DNA from 4 places in the Enterobacter sp. JH25 genome. Region 3 is predicted to be linked to each of the others. Evidence: predicted binding sites of a transcription regulator. Region 3 holds the regulator's gene; each other region holds the start of a gene.
The links. The regulator CRP, encoded in region 3, controls carbon source genes, mostly activating them, when cyclic AMP is high. The targets are predictions, from matches to a motif close to ATGTGANNNNNNTCACAT.
Positions count from the first base shown of each region.

Region 1: the regulator CRP is predicted to act here: its motif matches at 1,411-1,428, upstream of L2Y28_RS15480 (YfcZ/YiiS family protein).
Region 2: the regulator CRP is predicted to act here: its motif matches at 1,736-1,753, upstream of epd (erythrose-4-phosphate dehydrogenase).
Region 4: the regulator CRP is predicted to act here: its motif matches at 1,505-1,522, upstream of L2Y28_RS10735 (sugar transporter).

Region 1 covers NZ_CP091319.1:3,221,196-3,224,570, reverse strand. The annotation lists gene fadL (long-chain fatty acid transporter FadL) at 1-1,161, opposite strand, end outside; gene L2Y28_RS15480 (YfcZ/YiiS family protein) at 1,534-1,818, shown strand; gene fadI (acetyl-CoA C-acyltransferase FadI) at 2,056-3,366, shown strand; gene fadJ (fatty acid oxidation complex subunit alpha FadJ) at 3,366-3,375, shown strand, end outside.
Region 2 covers NZ_CP091319.1:3,766,056-3,769,430, reverse strand. The annotation lists gene glpX (class II fructose-bisphosphatase) at 1-423, shown strand, start outside; gene L2Y28_RS18045 (MltR family transcriptional regulator) at 439-948, shown strand; gene L2Y28_RS18040 (nucleoside/nucleotide kinase family protein) at 945-1,655, shown strand; gene epd (erythrose-4-phosphate dehydrogenase) at 1,948-2,967, shown strand; gene pgk (phosphoglycerate kinase) at 3,017-3,375, shown strand, end outside.
Region 3 covers NZ_CP091319.1:4,265,757-4,269,131, forward strand. The annotation lists gene L2Y28_RS20610 (YheU family protein) at 1-33, shown strand, start outside; gene L2Y28_RS20615 (phosphoribulokinase) at 64-933, shown strand; gene L2Y28_RS20620 (OsmC family protein) at 1,019-1,423, opposite strand; gene crp (cAMP-activated global transcriptional regulator CRP) at 1,734-2,366, shown strand; gene L2Y28_RS20630 (YccS/YhfK family putative transporter) at 2,424-3,375, shown strand, end outside.
Region 4 covers NZ_CP091319.1:2,220,778-2,224,152, forward strand. The annotation lists gene L2Y28_RS10730 (MarC family NAAT transporter) at 1-139, shown strand, start outside; gene L2Y28_RS10735 (sugar transporter) at 233-1,429, opposite strand; gene L2Y28_RS10740 (PhzF family phenazine biosynthesis protein) at 1,606-2,394, shown strand; gene L2Y28_RS10745 (PhzF family phenazine biosynthesis protein) at 2,417-3,229, shown strand; gene L2Y28_RS10750 (GNAT family N-acetyltransferase) at 3,292-3,375, shown strand, end outside.

The DNA of each region.
Region 1 (3,375 bases), 1.0 Mb from region 3:
GGCATTCTCGTTGAACGCGTAGGTTGCCCCCGCACTTACCCAGAAACGGTCCTGATCCGGAATGGAGATAGAACGCTTATCTGCCGGTACCGGACTGTCATCAAATGCCACGCCGGTACGGAACGTCCAGTTGTCATCCATATAATAGGTCGTACCAAGTGCGATACGGTAAGCATCGTGGAAGCTTTCGTCTTTATAGAACAGCGTCTGGCCGTTGCTGCCGGTGGCTTTCAGCTCCTGGAACTGGCTCCAGCTGGTATACGCGAGGCTATAGTGAATAGCCCACTGCGGCGCAACGCGGTTATAACCTGACACTTCCCACATTTCTGGCAGATGCAGTGACAGTGAACCCGGTACGGTTTGATTCGAGGTACCCCATGGAATGGTGGTGCCTGCGCCCGGTACCATACCGTTGACTGGGCTCAGGATGCCGCTTTTGTAATCGCCATCGAAGTCAATCTTCACTTCTGAGCGGTAGGTCAGACCCCAGCGGTTGTTTTTATCCAGTTCATACAGGATACCGGCGTTCCAGCCGTAACCCCACTCGTCACCTTTCAGGCTGGCAATTTTATTGCTGTTTTTCGGCAGCGCAGCAGTTTGCTCCCCGGAATAACGCTCGATTTTTGCATCAGCGTAGACAGCATCAAAGCCCAGACCAAAGCTCCAGTTATCGTTCAGACGATATGCGCCGCTCAGGTTAAGGTTCAGGGTCGTCAGGTCGGTTTTACCGCCGTATTCCCCGGCCGGGTAGTTGTTATTGAACTCCGTTGCCAGGCCATAGTTAGAGGTGACAGAGGCACCCCAACCAAACTGTTCATTGATTGGCGCAACAAAGTGCAGGTTAGGCACCCACGCCGTTGGTGCAATGTTATCCGCCTTCAGATCTGCGCCGGTATACTGAGATTTGCCAGAAATGTTGACATCAGGATCGATGTAAACCGCACCGGCAGAGAAGGTAGGGCGATCAAACATCATGATAAGCGCCGGGTTACGGCTTGCGTTGCCTGCGTCATCGGCAATCGCACCTTCCCCGGAATACGCACGGCCAAGGCCAGAGGAAGAAAATTCGTTTAACTGGAAGCCCGCTGACCAGGCGGACGTTGAGACGATTGCCACTGCAACTGCTAAAGCAGTTTGTTTGAACAGGGTTTTCTGGCTCATGACCATAACCTCATTGAGTTATTTTTATTCAATAATTGTTACATACCGTAACAGGAGCGCGAAGTGTAGGGTCTGAGGTATGACATACAAATCAGACCAGTGGCGAGAGTATAGGTCTGACCAGCTGGGATGTTGCAAGTTTGTTTATTAATATTTTCAAACATGTTTCATGAAACGAGATCTGGTTGGCAAAATTGTGACCAGTACGATTCATCCGAAAAGGTGAATTTTGTTTTAGATCATTTTTTAGTGTGATATTGCTCACTTATCCGGTTTTGCGCCATTAACGGCTGGAGGGGGCTCGTCCGGGGGCGTAAAATAGTCGCATCGTGTTTATCTCGCGCGCTGCGCGAATACAGAGGAAATTGAGCTATGAGTAAATGCAGTGCTGATGAAACCCCGGTTTGCTGCTGTATGGATGTTGGCACCATTATGGACAACACCGATTGCACCGCCTCTTACAGCCGCGTATTCCCTAACCGCGCTGAAGCGGAAGAGACGCTGGCCGCGCTGAGCAAGCGTGCGCGTGAAGTCGAATCCGATCCATGTGAAATCAAATCTACCTTTACGGAAGTAGAAGGCGGCGTGCAGCTGGATATCGACTTTGTGTTCGCCTGCGAGGCAGAAACGCTGATCTTCCAGCTGGGCCTGCGTTAATTCCTGCGGTCTGGTGCCCTCACCCCAACCCTCTCCCACGGGAGAGGGCGCAAACACTAAAAACGGTAACCCACGGGTTACCGTTTTGCTTTTACCCTGGGCATTTTCTTTTTCTTCTCTGTGCCTTAGCTCGCAATTTTTCGCTTCCCCGATTGGCTCAATGTAAAAAAATAGTTAAGACTATTATCAGGTCAGACCACTTAACGTGCGCGCAAAATTTTTTTACAGGGGAGTGTTATGAGTCAGGCATTACCGCTTATCACCCGACACGGTGACCGCATTGCCATTGTCAGCGGGTTACGTACGCCGTTTGCACGTCAGGCAACCGCGTTTCACGGTATACCGGCTGTCGATCTGGGAAAAATGGTGGTGGGGGAGATGCTGGCTCGCAGCGAGATCCCGCCAGAGGTTATTGAGCAACTGGTTTTCGGCCAGGTGGTGCAGATGCCGGAAGCACCCAATATCGCGCGTGAAATCGTGCTGGGTACCGGCATGAATGTTCATACCGACGCCTACAGCGTCAGCCGCGCCTGCGCTACCAGTTTCCAGGCGGTGGCGAACGTGGCGGAAAGCCTGATGGCGGGGACCATTCGCGCGGGAATTGCCGGCGGCGCTGATTCCTCCTCCGTGCTGCCCATCGGCGTCAGCAAACAGCTGGCCCGCATTCTGGTGGATGCCAACAAAGCTCGCACTACCGGTGCAAAGCTTAAACTCTTCTCGCGTTTACGCCTGCGCGACCTCATGCCCGTGCCACCTGCCGTTGCTGAATACTCCACCGGCCTGCGCATGGGCGATACAGCCGAGCAGATGGCAAAAACCTATGGTATTACCCGCGAACAGCAGGATGCGCTGGCGCATCGCTCGCATCAGCTGGCAGCGAAAGCCTGGTCGGAGGGCAAACTGACCAACGAAGTGATGACCGCCTATGTACCGCCTTACCGGGAACCGCTCGCGGAAGATAACAACGTTCGCGGCACCTCAACGCTGGCAGATTACGCAAAACTGCGACCGGCCTTTGACCGTAAACATGGCACCGTTACGGCGGCCAACAGTACGCCGCTGACGGACGGTGCCGCCGCCGTGATCCTGATGACGGAATCCCGGGCGAAAGAGCTGGGCATCACACCGCTGGGCTATTTGCGCAGCTATGCCTTTACCGCCATCGATGTCTGGCAGGACATGCTGCTCGGACCGGCCTGGTCCACGCCGCTGGCGCTGGAGCGCGCGGGGCTAACGCTCTCCGATCTCACGCTAATTGATATGCACGAAGCCTTTGCCGCACAAACGCTGGCAAACGTGCAGCTTATGGCGAGCGAACGTTTTGCCCGCGACGTGCTGGGCCGCGCACATGCCACAGGCGAAGTGGATCAAAGTAAATTCAATGTGCTGGGTGGCTCCATTGCTTACGGTCATCCGTTTGCAGCGACCGGGGCGAGAATGATCACCCAGACGTTGCACGAACTGCGTCGCCGTGGCGGCGGCTTTGGTCTCGTCACCGCCTGTGCGGCGGGCGGCTTGGGCGCAGCAATGGTTCTGGAGGCTGAATAATGGAAACGA
Region 2 (3,375 bases), 500 kb from region 3:
CCCGATGGTGATGTCGCTGCCAGCGTACTGACCTGCTTACAGGATAATCCTTATGATCTGATGTACACCACAGGCGGCGCGCCGGAAGGGGTGATCTCCGCCTGCGCGGTGAAAGCGCTGGGCGGCGATATGCAGGCGGAACTGATCGATTTCTGTGAAGCGAAAGGGGAGAGTCCTGAGAACCGTCGGGTCGCCATGCAGGAGCACCGCCGCTGTGCGGAGATGAAAGTGGAAGTCAATCGTATCTATACCCTTAGCGAACTGGTAAAGGGCAATGACATCCTGTTCAGCGCGACGGGCGTGACGGGCGGCGAACTGGTTAAAGGTATTCAACAGGTTGCGAAGGGTGTGCGCACGCAAACTTTACTGATCGGCGGCGCAGATCGAACGTGTAATATAATAGACTCTCTGCATTCACGGTGATTTATCGAGATACAAATGACGACGCTGACAGAAGACGATGTGCTTGAGCAACTGGATGCTCAGAATAACCTCCTCGCATTCATGACGACGGCACAGTCTTTTTTGCTCCAGGGCATTAAATGTTTTCTGCCGTCGCTGTTTGTCGATAACGATGAAGAGATCGTGGAATATGCAGTGAAGCCGTTACTCGCCCGGAGTGGGCCGCTTGATGACATTGATGTGGCGTTACGACTGATCTATGCGCTGGGGAAAATGGAAAAATGGCTCTACGCCGACATTACGCATTTTTCGCAGTTTTATCAGTATCTGAAAGAGCAGGATACGATCCCTGGCTTCGCCGATGACATCACCTGGGATTTTATCAGCAACGTTAATTGCATCACCCGTAACGCGACGTTATTCAGCGCGCTGGAGTCGATGAAATTTGCTGACTTTGCCGCATGGTCTGAGGTGCGCTTTACCGCAATGATCAAGACGGCGCTCACCCTGGCGGTAACGACAATTTTAAAGGAACTGACGCCGTGAAAATTGGGCTAACGGTTAACGGGCTACATGTAGAAGCACATTACCCTGATGACGAAATCGAAAATGTTCATAAGCCTTTGCTGCGGCAACTGGCGAAACTGCATTCTGCCAGCGCCAGCAAACGTACGATTGTTTTTCTCAGCGCGCCGCCCGGGACGGGCAAATCCACGTTGACCGCCTTCTGGGAATTCCTCTCTCGTCAGATGGAGGGGATGCCGCCGATCCAGACGTTGCCGATGGATGGTTTTCATCACTACAACGCGTGGCTTGAGGCCCATAACCTGCGTGCGTACAAAGGCGCGCCCGAGACCTTTGATGTCGACAGGCTTGCGCAACATCTGCGGCAGATAAAAGAAGGCGACAGTACCTGGCCGCAGTATGACCGACAAACGCACGATCCTGTCGAAGAGGCTATTGTGGTAACGGCCCCTGTCGTGATTGTTGAGGGTAACTGGCTGCTGCTTGATGACGAACGATGGCGAACGCTGATGGAATATTGCGATTTTTCATTGTTCATTCGCGCGCCCGCTGAAGCGTTACGTACGCGCCTGGTAGGGCGTAAGCTGGCCGGGGGACTATCTCAGGCCGACGCCGACGCGTTTTATGCGCGCACCGACGGGCCAAACGTGGAGCGTGTTTTGCGTCACAGCCGTTCTGCCAATGTGGAACTGATGATGTCGGCAAATGGCGAATACCGACTCGTTTGATCCTTCGCGGCTTTCCATGGGGGCACCGGTCAACCCGCCGCGTTTTACGTGGCGGGAAGAAAAGGGATTATTCCGGAAAAATGTGATGGAGATCAGATAAAATCGCTCTTAATCTGGACAGAGATTCCTTTTATTCCCCGATTCGCTTATTCTTGCTGAAGCGTTTCAGTCGATTAAATGTTCGACAATTGACCAATCAATCGCAGTTTGTGACAGCAAGGATTCCCCTTCGGGCGTCGCTGGATTACTCTTTCAGCCACCTCAAACTCAGGGATAGCTTTGCAGGAGATCTATGACCGTACGCGTAGCGATTAATGGCTTCGGTCGCATCGGGCGCAACGTGGTTCGTGCTTTATATGAATCCGGGCGTCGTGCGGAAATCACCGTGGTGGCAATCAATGAACTGGCGGATGCTGCGGGCATGGCGCATTTGTTGAAATATGACACCAGCCACGGTCGCTTTGCCTGGGACGTTCGCCAGGAAAGGGAACAGCTGTTCGTCGGTGACGATGCCATCCGCGTGCTGCATGAGAACAGTATTGAAGAGCTGCCCTGGCGCGAACTGGGTGTGGATGTGGTGCTGGACTGTACCGGCGTGTACGGTAACCGTGAACATGGCGAAGCGCATCTGAATGCTGGCGCGAAAAAAGTGCTGTTCTCCCATCCCGGCAGTCACGACCTCGACGCCACCGTCGTGTTTGGTGTCAACCAGCACGAGCTGCAGGCTGAACACCGCATTGTCTCCAACGCCTCCTGTACCACCAACTGCATTATTCCGGTCATTAAACTGTTAGACGATGCGTATGGCATTGAATCCGGTACCGTGACCACGATTCACTCCGCCATGCACGATCAGCAGGTTATCGACGCCTACCATCCGGATTTACGACGCACTCGCGCGGCGAGCCAGTCCATCATTCCGGTGGATACGAAACTGGCTGCCGGGATCACGCGTATTTTCCCGCAGTTTAACGACCGTTTCGAAGCGATTGCCGTGCGCGTCCCGACGATAAACGTCACCGCAATCGATCTTAGCGTGACGGTGAAAAAACCGGTAAAAGCCTGTGAAGTCAACCTGTTGCTGCAAAAAGCGGCACAGGGAGCATTTCATGGTATAGTTGACTATACGGAATTACCGTTGGTCTCAGTAGATTTTAACCACGACCCGCACAGCGCCATCGTGGATGGCACGCAGACGCGAGTCAGTGGTGCGCACCTCATCAAGACGCTGGTCTGGTGTGATAACGAATGGGGCTTTGCTAACCGAATGCTCGACACCACGTTAGCCATGGCCGCAAAAGGTTTCAGGTAGAGCGCACCTTGCGCTTGCAAAACTTTAAGAATCAACGAGAGGATTCACCATGTCTGTAATTAAGATGACCGATCTGGATCTGGCAGGTAAACGCGTTTTCATCCGTGCCGATCTGAACGTACCGGTTAAAGATGGCAAAGTGACCAGCGACGCGCGTATCCGTGCATCTCTGCCAACCATTGAACTGGCTCTGAAGCAGGGCGCTAAAGTGATGGTCACCTCCCACCTGGGCCGTCCAACTGAAGGCGAGTACAACGAAGAGTTCTCTCTGCTGCCGGTTGTTAATTACCTGAAAGACAAACTGTCCAGCCCGGTTCGCCTGGTGAAAGATTATCTGGACGGCGTAGAAGTTGCTGAAGGTGAGCTGGTTGTTCTGGAAAACGTTCGCTTCAACAAAGGCGAAAAGAA
Region 3 (3,375 bases):
AATATCATGCCACGCAACGCGTTTCACGGCTGATCTTTACACTTTTCCAGTCAGGGAGTTGCTATGTCTGCCAGACATCCGGTTATTGCCGTTACGGGTTCGAGTGGGGCGGGAACCACTACCACCAGCCTCGCCTTCCGCAAGATTTTCGCCCAGCTTAACTTACGGGCGGCAGAGGTAGAGGGCGACAGCTTTCACCGCTACACGCGCCCGGAGATGGATATGGCCATCCGCAAGGCGCGCGATCTGGGTAAACACATCAGCTATTTTGGCCCGGAGGCGAATGACTTCGGCCTGCTGGAGCAAACCTTCCGTGAATACGGGCAAAGCGGTACCGGGCAGTCCCGCAAGTATCTCCACACCTACGATGAAGCCGTGCCCTGGAACCAGGTCCCCGGCACGTTCACGCCCTGGCAGCCGCTGCCGGAACCGACTGACGTGCTGTTTTACGAAGGATTGCACGGCGGCGTGGTGACGCCTCAGCACGACGTGGCGCGCCACGTGGATTTGCTGGTGGGGGTGGTGCCGATTGTTAACCTTGAGTGGATCCAGAAGCTGACGCGTGACATGAGCGAGCGCGGCCATTCGCGAGAGGCGGTCATGGACTCGGTGGTGCGCTCCATGGAAGATTACATCAACTTCCTGACGCCGCAGTTCTCCCGAACCCACATTAACTTCCAGCGCGTCCCCACCGTGGACACCTCCAACCCGTTCGCGGCAAAAAGCATCCCTTCCCTGGACGAGAGCTTTGTGGTGATCCACTTCCGCAACCTGGAAGGCATTGATTACCCCTGGCTGCTGGCGATGCTACAGGGTTCGTTTATTTCGCACATGAATACGTTAGTGGTGCCCGGGGGAAAAATGGGGCTGGCAATGGAGCTGATCATGACACCGCTGGTGCAGCGGCTGATGGAAGGAAAGCAAATCGCGTGAGTTGTTTTGCCCGGTGGCGCTGCGCTTACCGGGCCTACGGGCGTGCTTTTGTAGGGCGGGTAAGCGAAGCGCCACCCGCCAAAAATTAAGCCTCGATCACTTCATACGAATGGGTGATGTTTACCGCTTTCTCCAGCATTAGCGCCACAGAGCAGTATTTCTCCGCTGACAGGTCAACCGCACGCGAGACCGCCGCATCCTTCAGTTCTTTGCCGGTGACGATAAAGTGCAGATTAATATGCGTGAACAGACGTGGCGCCTCTTCGCGACGTTCTGACGTCAGCTTCACTTCACAATCGGTCACGTCATGACGGCCTTTTTGCAGGATCGACACCACGTCGATCGCACTGCATCCACCTGCCGCCATCAGCACCATTTCCATCGGGCTTGGAGCTTTATCGCCGGAGTTCCCATCCATCAAAACCTGGTGCCCGGAAGCAGACTCGCCCAGGAACGTTAACCCTTCAACCCATTTCACACGCGCTTGCATATTCACTCACTCCAACGTTGCATTTTTTATGACAGATTACGTGTACGTTACATTTCTCGCAACGGAAGGCGACCTGCGTCATGCTGAAGCGAGACACCAGGAGACACGCGGCGAAAGCTATGCTAAAACACTCTGGATGCTACAGTAATACATTGACGTTACACATGTATGCAGAGGACATCAAACTTTACTGGCTGCGAAACGTTACGACAGCCGACTTCCCAGGTATGGGTAAGAATTCGATTGCAACCCCAGAGTCCGGATGCATCTTATGACTCTGGTGACAGCTTATAACAGAGGATAACAGCGCATGGTGCTTGGCAAACCGCAAACAGACCCGACTCTCGAATGGTTCTTGTCTCATTGCCACATTCATAAGTACCCATCAAAGAGCACGCTGATTCACCAGGGTGAAAAAGCGGAAACGTTGTATTACATCGTTAAAGGCTCGGTGGCCGTGCTGATCAAAGATGAAGAAGGGAAAGAGATGATCCTTTCTTATCTGAACCAGGGCGATTTTATCGGTGAACTGGGCCTGTTTGAAGAAGGCCAGGAACGTAGCGCCTGGGTTCGTGCAAAAACAGCATGTGAAGTGGCTGAAATTTCTTACAAGAAATTCCGTCAGCTGATTCAGGTCAACCCTGACATCCTGATGCGTCTTTCTTCCCAGATGGCACGCCGTCTGCAAGTGACCTCTGAGAAGGTGGGTAACCTCGCCTTCCTGGACGTGACCGGTCGTATCGCGCAGACTCTGTTGAACCTGGCGAAACAGCCAGACGCCATGACCCACCCTGACGGTATGCAAATTAAAATTACCCGCCAGGAAATCGGTCAGATCGTCGGCTGCTCCCGTGAAACAGTGGGCCGTATCCTGAAGATGCTGGAAGACCAGAACCTGATCTCCGCCCACGGTAAAACCATCGTGGTTTACGGGACCCGTTAATTCCGGTAAAACGGCGTGCCGCCGCAGGGTGGCACGCCGTTTTTGTCTCTACTCCTTATGTGGCGCAGGCTGATCTATCACCCGGAAGTTAACTACGCACTGCGACAAACGCTGGTGTTGTGTCTTCCCGTGGCCGTGGGCCTGATCCTCGGACATCTTCAGCAAGGCCTGCTGTTTTCCCTCGTGCCCGCCTGCTGCAACATTGCCGGTCTGGACACCCCGCATAAACGCTTTTTCAAACGCCTGATTATTGGCGGCTGCCTGTTTGCCGGCTGTAGCCTTGCCGTGCAACTCTTACTGGCCCGCGACATTCCTCTGCCGCTGATCCTGACCGTGCTGGCGATGACGCTTGGCGTAACCGCTGAAATCAGCTCGCTGCACGCCCGCCTGCTTCCCGCGTCGCTGATTGCCGCCATCTTCACCTTAAGCCTTGCGGGCAATATGCCGGTGTGGGAGCCATTGCTGATCTACGCCCTCGGCACGCTGTGGTACGGGCTGTTTAACTGGTTCTGGTTCTGGTTGTGGCGGGAACAGCCGCTTCGCGAATCCCTGAGCCTGCTCTACGTGCAGCTTGCTGAATACTGCGAAGCAAAATACACCCTGCTCACGCAACATACCGACCCGGAAAAATCCCTGCCGCCGCTGCTGGCACGCCAGCAAAAAGTGGTGGATCTGATCAGCCAGTGCTATCAGCAGTTGCACATGCTTGCCGCCAACAAAAATCATGAATATAAGCGGCTGCTGCGTACCTTCCAGGTCGGGCTGGATTTGCAGGAGCATATTTCCGTCAGCCTTCATAATCCGGAAGAGGTGCAAAAGCTGGTGGAGCGCAGCCATGCGGAAGCGGTGATCCGCTGGAACGCGCAGACCGTCGCGGCGCGCCTGCGGGTGCTGGCTGACGATATCCTCTATCACCGCTATCCGACGCGCTTTAACATGGACAAACAGCTCGGCGCGCTGGAAAAGATTGCGCGTCAGCACGCGGATAACCCGGTCGGGCAGTTTGCCG
Region 4 (3,375 bases), 2.0 Mb from region 3:
CAGCTCCGGGGCGATTATGCGCTGGGTGGGCAAGGGGGGAATTGAAGCTATCTCCCGTCTGATGGGCTTCCTGCTGGTCTGTATGGGCGTGCAGTTTATTATTAACGGCGTGCTGGAGATCATTAAGACGTATCACTGAGGACATTGCCGGGTGGCGCTGCGCTTACCCGGCCTACAAGTCCGTAATAACCTAGGCCGGGTAGGCCGAAGCCGCCACCCGGCACAACTAACGTCAACCGTGGCTGGTCTGTTCTTCCATCGCGACCGGCCATTTACGGAAGATAAGCACCGACCAGATCAGCGCAATCAGCGCGGGAATCGCCCCGAGATAGCCAATGGCCGACATCGATACATGCAGGCTGATCTGATTTCCCACCAGCGCACCGGCCCCAATTCCCAGATTAAAAATTCCCGAGAACAGCGACATTGCCACGTCCGTGGCGTCCGGGGCCAGGGCCAGCACTTTGACCTGCATTCCCAGACCAATAATCATGATCGCCACGCCCCAGAACAGACTGAGGATCGCCAGATGACTCTCGCTGCCTGCCGCAGGCATCAGTAACAGCAGGCACGCCAGCAGCAGGCCAATCGCACTGCTTACAAGCGCAGACGCGTGCTTATTGCCCAGCTTCCCGAACAGGATACTGCCGATAATCCCCGCGCCGCCCAGGATCAGCAGCAGAACGGTGGCGAAGTTAGCGCTAAAGCCCGCCACAACCTGAACAAACGGCTCAATATAGCTGTAGGCCGTGTAATGGGCGGTCACCACAATCACGGTCAGCAGATAGATGCTCATCAGCGCTGGTCGACGCATCAGCAGCGGCAGACTTTTCAGCGAGCCGGAGTGTTCGCTGGGCAGTTTTGGCAGCAGTTTGATCAGACACACCAGGGTGATCAGCGCCCCCATGCCGATGGCAAAGAAGGTGGTGCGCCAGCCGAAGTATTGACCCACAATGCGCCCGATCGGCAGGCCTAACACCATCGCCAGCGCCGTTCCGGTGGCAATCAGGCTCAACGCCTGGGCGCGTTTCCCCGCCGGGGCGAGACGAATGGCGAGCGATGCGGTGATCGACCAGAAAACGGCATGGGCAAACGCGATGCCGACGCGGCTGATCACCAGCACCGTAAAGTTCCATGCCATAAATGACAGCACATGGCTGGCTATGAACACCACAAACAGCCCAATCAGCAGCTTACGACGTTCCATCTGGCTGGTCAGCAGCATAAACGGCAGCGACATCAGCGCTACCACCCATGCATAGATGGTCAGCATAATGCCAACCTGTGCCGTTTCCATATGGAAGCTGGCTGCAATGTCGGACAGCAGCCCAACCGGAACAAATTCCGTGGTGTTGAAAATAAACGCTGCGATGGCGAGCGTGACCACGCGTAGCCACGCGACCCTGCGGGAAACCGTGTGTGTTGTCATAGGGATATCTGGGATTCGTTGCCTGAAAGATGAGGAGACGATCTTAAAGCCTTAAACGGCGAAAACTCAACCGTTATGTGATGTGAATCACAAAATTTACCTTCATGCAGCGGTAGCGAACGCGGTTGTTTTCATTGAAGATAAAGAACAACACAACAAAAACAGGCGGTAACACGATGCAGGAGATTGATTTTTATCTGGTAGATGCGTTCAGCGAGTCCTCCTTTGGCGGCAACCCGGCGGCGGTGTGCCCGCTCGACGCGTGGCTGCCGGATGAGACGTTACTGCGGATGGCACAACAGCATAACCAGTCGGAAACCGCGTTTTTTGTGTGCACCAAAGGGGGGATTGAGCTGCGCTGGTTCACCACGCTCACCGAGGTTAATCTGTGTGGTCACGCGACGCTTGCCGCGGCGTATGTTCTGTTTAACGAACTGGATTATCCGGACTCACGCCTTCATTTTGACACCGCTTCTGGTCGCCTGACCGTCAGCCGTGAAGGTGACTGGATGACGCTGGACTTCCCGGCCTGCCCGACGCAGGCACAGACGCCGCCACCGGAGATGCTCACCGCACTCGGTATCAGCCACTACGTCGAGGCGCGAAAAGGCCGCGCCTGGGTGCTGGTACTGGAGAGCCGCGAGCAGGTGGAAGCCATTAATCCGGATTTCTCCGCCATGACGCCGGGGGAGCATAAAGTGGCCGTCACCGCCCGGGACGAGGGGGAATACGACTTTGTCAGTCGTTTCTTCTCGCCGGGCGTGGCCGTGCCGGAAGATCCTGTCACCGGCTCCGCGCACACCATGCTGATCCCTTACTGGAGTGAACAGCTTGGCAAAACACAGATGTTTGCCCGTCAGGTTTCTGCCCGTGGTGGCGACGTACGCTGCGAACTGAAAGGCGACCGCGTGCGGATGGGCGGGCAGGCGGCGCTGTATCTGAAGGGCACAGTATTTCTGCGCTGAATAAATCTAAGAGGAACCAACGATGCAGGAAATTGATTTTTATCTGGTGGATGCCTTCAGCGACAGGGCGTTCGGCGGCAATGCGGCGGCGGTGTGTCCGCTGGAAGCGTGGCTGCCGGATGAGACGTTGCTGAAGATGGCGAAGCAGCATAATCAGTCAGAGACGGCGTTCTTTGTCCGAACGGATAACGGGTTTGAACTGCGCTGGTTTACCACGCAGGATGAAATTAACCTCTGCGGCCACGCAACCCTCGCGGCTTCTCACGTTATTTTCGAATACCTGGATTATCCGCATACGGAAATCACCTTCACCACGCGCTTTGTCGGCGAACTGACGGTACAACGCAGCGGCGACTGGCTGACGCTTAATTTCCCGGCGTGGTCAACCGAGGTTGTCGATACTCCACCCCCAGTGCTGTTCAGCTCGCTGGGCATTAACGCGGCAAAAGAGGTGCGTGCAGGGCGCGATTACATGGTGGTGCTCGACAGCCAGCGGCAGGTGGAGGCGCTGACGCCGGATATCACAGCCATGCTCCCGCTGGGGAAAATGGTCTGCGTTACGGCGCCGGGGGATGAGTATGATTTCGTCAGCCGCTTCTTCTGCCCGGGGGAAGGGGTACCGGAGGATCCGGTGACGGGGTCAGCGCACAGCATGCTGATCCCGTACTGGAGCGAAAAGCTTGGAAAAACGCAGATGTCGGCCCGCCAGGTCTCCTTGCGCGGCGGGGATCTGCGCTGCGAGCTGAAAGGCGACCGCGTGCTGATTGGCGGGCAGGCCACGCTGTATATGAAGGGGAAAATTTTCCTTCGTCTCCAGGATTACGGTCATCATTAAAAACTATGACGCCGGTATACAGGGCGGGCGGTATGTTGAACGAAAACGACAAGGAGCCTGCCATGTATTCTATTACCGCTGAATCCGCCCATCATCCAGATATTCTCGCCCTGATTACGGCGCTGGACCGTTATCAAAGCGTTCTC